Regions from separate parts of the Glutamicibacter sp. genome, predicted to be linked through region 2. Evidence: riboswitches for the same ligand, from Rfam matches in the RefSeq annotation. Region 2 holds a riboswitch; each other region holds the start of a gene.
What was found. Region 2 has a riboswitch for thiamine pyrophosphate ahead of thiM (hydroxyethylthiazole kinase). Riboswitches for the same ligand answer to the same signal wherever they lie in the genome.

Region 1 (2,257 bases), on a different contig from region 2:
CACCGGCCATCGAGTTGGCGTCCAGTGCTTTGCCGATCTGCGTGCTGATGAATTCGCGAAGGGTGGTCCCCTCGTCCAGGTTCAGTTGCCGGGAATTGAAATTGATGCCAATGCTTTTCATGGTTGTTGCTCCGTTCGGTGAGTTGTCTAGTTTGCTTTCGCAAAGCGGTGGGGATCCACAGCTTGGTGCAAGGGGTGGGTTTGGTTGCCGTGGACGAGATCCGCGGTGAGCATTGCGCCCAGCGGGGCCAGCAGGACGCCGTGCCGGGAGTACCCGGTGCAGAGCAGCAGGCCCGGATCAAGGCGCCCAAGCAGCGGCCGGTCATCTGGCGTGGCGGGACGTGCCCGGGCAGTTGCCTCGTTCAGCGTGCAGTCGCTGATGCCGGGGACTAGCTTTCGCGCATTGTCCAGCAGCAGGTGCATGGCGCCAATGTTCACTGCCGGTTGCCGGTCTTCTCGAACGCTGGCTCCAAGGACGAGGCTGCCGTCTTTTCTCGGCACGAGATACACCGGCTCCCGGTGCACGATGCCGCGGATGGTGCGGGTGATGAGCGGCGGGCCTGCTGGCCCCTGGATCCGGAGGATGTCCCCGTAGACCGGGCGCAGTGGAAGTTCTTTCAGGCCACCAAGTGTGCCAAGACCGGTGGCCACGATGGTTTGCTCTGCTTCGAGGATTCGGCCCGATGCGGTGCGCACTGCGGTGATCCGGTTCCCGTCGGTCACCAGGGCCTGCGCCCGTTCCTCGATGAGGTGCGGACGCAGATGCTCCAAGAGGATCTTGACGATGGAGCGAGGGTCGACTTGGTGGTCATCTTGGCACAGGACCGCGCCGGAAATATTGGCGGCCAAAGCTGGTTCAAGTTTGCGGGCCTGGCTGGGCAGGAGCTTTTGCGCTGATAGGCCCAGGGATATTTGCAGTTCGGTCAGCTCATGCAGGGCTTCGCGGTCAGCAGGCTCTGCGGCGACAACGAGGGTGGAGTTTTGCAGGTAGTCCGGGCGTTGCCCGGTGACCGATTCGATGTGCTCGATGAATTGCGGATAGGCGGCATTCGAGGCGGCCAGCAGCTGGTGCAGCGGGCCATTGCCCCAGACCGTTTCGGCTGCCGGGGCCAGCATTCCTGCCGCTGCGTAGCTTGCACCTTGACCGGGTGCTGGATCGATGAGAGTGACGGTGTGTGCGCGTGATTCCAGCTCGAACGCGACGGCCAGGCCAATAATCCCGGCGCCAACAATGTTGACATGCACAAGGGCACGCTTCCTTCCTACGGCGGCATGACCCGCATCAGGTGTAGCGGTCGGCTCGGTGCCCTCTCAGCCTGGTCGATTCAGGCTCCCGCGGATTACTGCGATTATAAGCATGATGCAGCTCATAAAGGCGAACTTTATTGAATGCAGATCCGTCATCTTCTGTGATGTACTTGCTGACATGGCATCCCATGATTTCCCTATCGCGCTTCCCCAGGGTTCTGCGCTGTCCAACGCCATCATCTCGTTGGAGCAAGAACTCCTGGAATCCAGCCAACGCCATAGCCAGGCGCAATTGGAACGACGCTTGCATCCTCGGTTCGCCGAGGTGGGAGCCAGCGGGCGAACCTATGATCGCGAGGCCATCATTGCCCAGCTTGCCCAGGAGCCGGCACGGGATGCGGGCTCGTTGACGGTCGAAAGCCCGGTGGCTATCCAGCTTGCAGATCAGCTGGTGCTGCTGCGCTGGAGGTTGCTTTCTGGTTCCCCCAGCGAGCGCAGTTCGCTGTGGATCCATGAGCAGGGCCGCTGGCAGCTGCTCTTCCACCAGGGCACGGCCGCCGCGCGGCCACTTTCCCCTGCAGGACCGAAGGAAGCCGAGCCTGCCGACGCTGAATTCTCGGTGCGATGGCTGCGCCTTTCGGATGCCGACGCCGTCTTTGAGGCGTTTTCCTCGAACCCCGACATGAAGCGCCAGGGCGACGCCGATTCCCCGCAAAAGGCCGAATCGTACGTGCGCGCACTGCTGGAGGCCGGGGACCGCCAGCAGGCGTTGGCCATCGCATATCGAGATCGGCTGGTTGGCTTGGTGTGCGGTACGGTAGATCCGGAAAATCAGAACGCGTGGGTCTGGTATTGGATGAACCAGAATTACCGGGGCAGGTCGCTGGCCACTAGAGCGGTGGCAACCTTGGCGGATTACCTGTTCGACGAGCTGGGCCTTTACCGCTTGGAGCTGGGCCTGCGGGCAAATAATCCCGGGTCGAAGCATGTAGCAGAAAGCAACGGCTTC
Region 2 (2,257 bases):
TGGCTACTAGGTAAGCGCCGTAATTATGCATGGTTCAGTTCCTCGTGCTTCAAAGTCTTCAGTTCATCGGGATCGGCCGTGGACAGCGCATCAAGGAAAGCGACTGCGAAGCTGCCCGGACCGGTGCTGCTTGCCAGGGCCTTTTCCGCGGCCAGGCCGTAGAAACCGTGGGCTGCGATGGTGGCCTCGAACGGGTCATCGTGGACCGCAATCATTCCGGCGCAGAACGCGCCCAGGGCGCAACCGCCACCTGTCATCCGGGTCAAGCCAATTCCGTTGGTATGCACCAGGACGGTGCGCGTGGCATCAATGATGGCGTCAGCCTGGCCGGAAATGGCCACCACGCAGTCATGCTCTTGCGCCAGTTCGCGTCCAGCCGCCAAGGCGGCAGAGACATCATCCAGGGCATCGACACCGCGCGAAGCCGACTGCCGGCCTGCCAAGGCCAGGATTTCCGAGGCGTTGCCGCGAATCAGGGCCGGGCCCTGGTGGACAATGCGCCGGGCAAAATCCGTGCGTACCGGAAGCGCTCCCACCGCCACTGGATCCAGGACCCAGGGGGTGCCTGCCGCGCTCGCCGACTGCACCGCTTCTTCCATGGCAGCCAGCTGTTCAGTGCTCGGAGTTCCCAAATTCACCAATACGGCGGAAGCTGCCTGGGCGAATGGACCGGCCTCGCCGGGCAGATCCGTCATGGCCGGGGAAGCGCCGGATGCCAGCAGGACATTGGCGGTGAAATTGGATACGACGGTGTTGGTCAGGCAAAAAACCAAAGGTGATTGTTGCCGGTATTCTTGGGCAACTGCATGCAAAGCCATGCGACATCCCTCCGCTAGCGTGAACTAGATCAGGTTCTACGGGTCTCATCTCAGTCGGTTGCTCCGACACCCCGTGTCACTGCCATAGAGCGTACGCACAACCGGTTCCAAGGACAAGTTACCTACGCTCGCGCCGCGCCACCAAGGCCTTGAGCGTGGCCGCATCTACCTTCTGCGCGGCCGCCAATGCCCATAGATGATCTACGGCGGCCAGGAGGTCTGCACCGGTATCCACCGGCTGCGGCCGCTCGTTGACCACTGTGCCGGCCCGGCGCCGGGAAGTAATCAGCCCTTCGGCTTCCAGCTCCTTGTAGGCGCGCGCCACCGTCCCGGCAGCAACGCCGAGGTCCGTGGCCAGGGCACGCACGGTTGGCAGCTTGGTCCCCGCGGGCAGCTCGCCCAAGGAGATCAGCGAAGCAATCTGCGAGCGGATCTGTTCGTAGGGCGGGGTGGCGGCCTCCAAATCCACCCGGATCTGCGTGCTCATGCCGTGACCGGCGCCTGAGATGAATGTGCCGTTGAACTGCGGGGGCGTTCCAGGAAGATGACCGCTGGGACGGCGAAGACCAGCAATGCGGCAAGATCCAGCCGCATCGGGAATTCGTATCCGACAACTAGCATTGCGAGGATGGCGCTGGCGACCGCACGCAACGAGCGGAGTTCCAGGACTCGGCGATACCAGATTTCTTCGGCTGCGGAGACGGACCACGGAATGGTTGCGCGACGCGAGCACCAGACGAAACCCGCGTGGGCTAATGCCAACAGGGCAATGAGCCCGACGACAATGCTCCTTCGCGGCGCGACGAATCCCCACAGATAGTCCAATGGGGGATTGATCAGGAAGTAGGCGCAGGCAGCGGCCAACGTTCCGGCGCAAATATAGGCCCATATTGGAAGCGGAGCCGAATACTTGGGAAGTGCTGCGGCTTTGCGTGATATTAAGTTCACGTAGTTCAGGTAGAGGGCGTTCAACGCCAAGTAGAGCAGTGCGGCAACGGTCAAGACCACCAGTATCCAGGTTTCGCGCTCGCCGGTAGGCCATGCGTTCTGGTCGGGAACGGGCAAGAGGAACCACGCCGCGTACAGGGCCACCATCGTGGCGATGGCAGTGACATATTGGAGTGAGAGCAATTGCTCGCGCAACCTGCTGAAAGCCGTGGCAGTTGTACGGCGCTCGTTCTCAAAATTCCCCGGTGGCCGCCAGAACAGCATCAAGGCAGAAATTCCGAGCATCGCGTAATTTGCACTCCAGTCCAGAGTGTTGCCGATGGCGCTCATTTGGTCGTGGTACTCGATCCCCGCACCCGACCCGTCCAGATAGCGGCTGGATTCGTGATGGAACCAGCGAGCCTTGTAATGCACTGCTTCGCCGGCTTGAGTCGCCAGCAGCACACTTACTGTGCGGTAGAGCCGGTTTAGCCAGGTAGTGCGGAGCAGCC
Region 3 (2,257 bases), on a different contig from region 2:
AGATCCGCACCATTGCCCAGGATTTCTGGGCAAGCCTGGAGCATAAGATCTTCTACAAGTACGAAGGCGAAGTTCCGGAGCATCTAGTGCAAGAGCTCGCCGATGCCGCAGCAGTGGCAACGAAACTCGATATGCAAATGCAGCGCCTGCATACCGAAGTCCACGGCCACGATGCCAATCAGGCGCCAAGCCAGGAAGCTGATTTCGATACGAAGGCGATCCAGGGGCTGCTCTCGCTGGCTCAGCAAGCCAAGGCCGGGAGCCAGGAGAAGGACACGGGCAGCTAGCCGTTCCGGCGCCGAAGCAACATGTTGCTTCAGGGCCTGGAAACCAAAAAAGATCCTCAGCCGAAGCTGAGGATCTTTGTTTTGGTAGCGGCGCCGGGACTCGATCCCGGGACCTCACGATTATGAGTCGTGCGCTCTAACCAGCTGAGCTACGCCGCCACAAGTGAGAAGCAATCCAGTAGAAGCCAAGAAAGCTTCTCACTCAGAGCCCCCTGCCGGAATCGATCCGGCGACCTCGTTCTTACCAAGAACGCGCTCTACCACTGAGCTAAGGGGGCAACGAGTAAATACTCTACACGGGTTTCCCTGCAAAGAAAAATCGGCAGATCGGCCCGGTAAACACTCGGAAAATTCAATAAAACACCTAGTCAGCAACTATTTGCGAACTGACATCTGGTCATCAGGGACGAAGGATGGGACAAAAAGTGTCCAGGTGACGATGCTCACTAGATCATTCCTTGCGGTCAATCGCGGATTCCCCCAGGGGTGCGGGATAAAATCTCGCGAACTTCCACCGATGGCCAACCGGCGGATATCCCGACTCGGCACTCCCTGACCTCAGCCCGATTCCCCACTCCCGATCCCCGGGCAAAGACAGTGCTTGAATGCACCCGGTCCACCATGGGCGCAGGCACTGCTCCGATGCGCGGCAACTGGAATCCAGGCCGCGAACCGGGATCCCGGCAACCGGCATGATCGCATCGGTTCCTTGTCGCCCATTCCCGACTTGAGTAGGAATATTGTGACCTCAGCAACAAATCCCCGACGGATTTTGCAAACCTCAAAAACCTGTGTAAAGTATTTACCTGTTGCCCCCTTAGCTCAGTGGTAGAGCGCGTTCTTGGTAAGAACGAGGTCGCCGGATCGATTCCGGCAGGGGGCTCGAAATAAGAGAGGCAATCTGGTTCCAGATTGCCTCTCTTTTCGTTACTCCCCAGATGCCGCGAACTCATCGTGCGGCTATCGGCCATGCCGTGCACCCTGGATTCCTGGTGCCCCTGGCAAGCGTTCTCCGGCCAACGCAAAGAATCCAGGCCCGCAGGAACCAGCACCTCGCCCTTCCCTTGATGTCAAGGCTCTGACCACCGGATTTGCGTTTCTTCCTCCCAAGCGTGCTAAGTTATTCGCGACCACACGGGTGCCCTGGCAAGGGCTGAGATCGGGCTATCGCCGTCCGCGACCGTTGAACCTGTCCGGGTAATGCCGGCGAAGGAAGTGAGTTTCCCCAGTGGAACAATTTGAACAGCACCCTGCCCACACCCTTGCCTACCGCGAATCTGCGGGAATTTCTGTTCCCGTCACGCAGATCGAATTGGCAGACTCCCCCAATGGAAAGCCCAACGAGCCGCTGGCGGTATATCGCACCAGCGGACCGGGAAGCGAACCCACCCAAGGCCTGCAGCCCTTCCGCGAGCGGTGGATCCTGGAACGCGGGGACGTGGAAACCTATGCAGGTCGCGAGCGCAACCTGCACGACGACGGGCGCTCAGCGGTCCGCCGCGGCACGGCCAGCGCGGAATGGGCTGGACGCTCAGCCCCACCGCTGCGGGCCGTTGGCGGAGCCCGAGTGACGCAAATGCACTACGCGCGCGCCGGGATCATCACCCCGGAAATGCGCTATGTGGCCCTGCGCGAGGAATGCGATGTCGAGCTGGTGCGCAGCGAGCTCGCGGCCGGACGAGCCATCATCCCGGCGAACATCAACCACCCGGAATCCGAGCCGATGATCATCGGCAAGGCGTTCCTGGTCAAGATCAACGCGAATATCGGCAACTCGGCGGTGACCAGCTCAATCGCAGAAGAAGTCTCCAAGCTCCAGTGGGCGGCCAAATGGGGCGCGGACACGGTAATGGACCTGTCCACCGGAGATGACATCCACACCACCCGCGAGTGGATCATCCGCAACTCCCCGGTGCCCATCGGCACCGTGCCGATCTACCAGGCGCTGGAGAAGGTCAATGGCGAAGCCA

Region 1: it holds a riboswitch for thiamine pyrophosphate, as region 2 does, so the genes downstream of both, thiO (glycine oxidase ThiO) here and thiM (hydroxyethylthiazole kinase) in region 2, are expected to answer to the same signal.
Region 3: it holds a riboswitch for thiamine pyrophosphate, as region 2 does, so the genes downstream of both, thiC (phosphomethylpyrimidine synthase ThiC) here and thiM (hydroxyethylthiazole kinase) in region 2, are expected to answer to the same signal.

Annotation. Positions count from the first base shown of each region.
Region 1 is NZ_JBOGEG010000039.1:7,432-9,688, reverse strand. Features, by position in the region: gene thiS (sulfur carrier protein ThiS) at 1-121, opposite strand, end outside; gene thiO (glycine oxidase ThiO) at 148-1,245, opposite strand; TPP riboswitch at 1,243-1,347, opposite strand; gene ACRDT3_RS16510 (GNAT family N-acetyltransferase) at 1,427-2,257, shown strand, end outside.
Region 2 is NZ_JBOGEG010000008.1:33,321-35,577, reverse strand. Features, by position in the region: gene thiE (thiamine phosphate synthase) at 1-31, opposite strand, end outside; gene thiM (hydroxyethylthiazole kinase) at 24-818, opposite strand; TPP riboswitch at 808-902, opposite strand; gene ACRDT3_RS07415 (GntR family transcriptional regulator) at 937-1,305, opposite strand; gene ACRDT3_RS07410 (hypothetical protein) at 1,302-2,257, opposite strand, start outside.
Region 3 is NZ_JBOGEG010000029.1:25,336-27,592, reverse strand. Features, by position in the region: gene ACRDT3_RS14815 (GTP pyrophosphokinase) at 1-287, shown strand, start outside; tRNA gene ACRDT3_RS14810 (tRNA-Met) at 370-446, opposite strand; tRNA gene ACRDT3_RS14805 (tRNA-Thr) at 494-565, opposite strand; tRNA gene ACRDT3_RS14800 (tRNA-Thr) at 1,099-1,170, shown strand; TPP riboswitch at 1,412-1,519, shown strand; gene thiC (phosphomethylpyrimidine synthase ThiC) at 1,516-2,257, shown strand, end outside.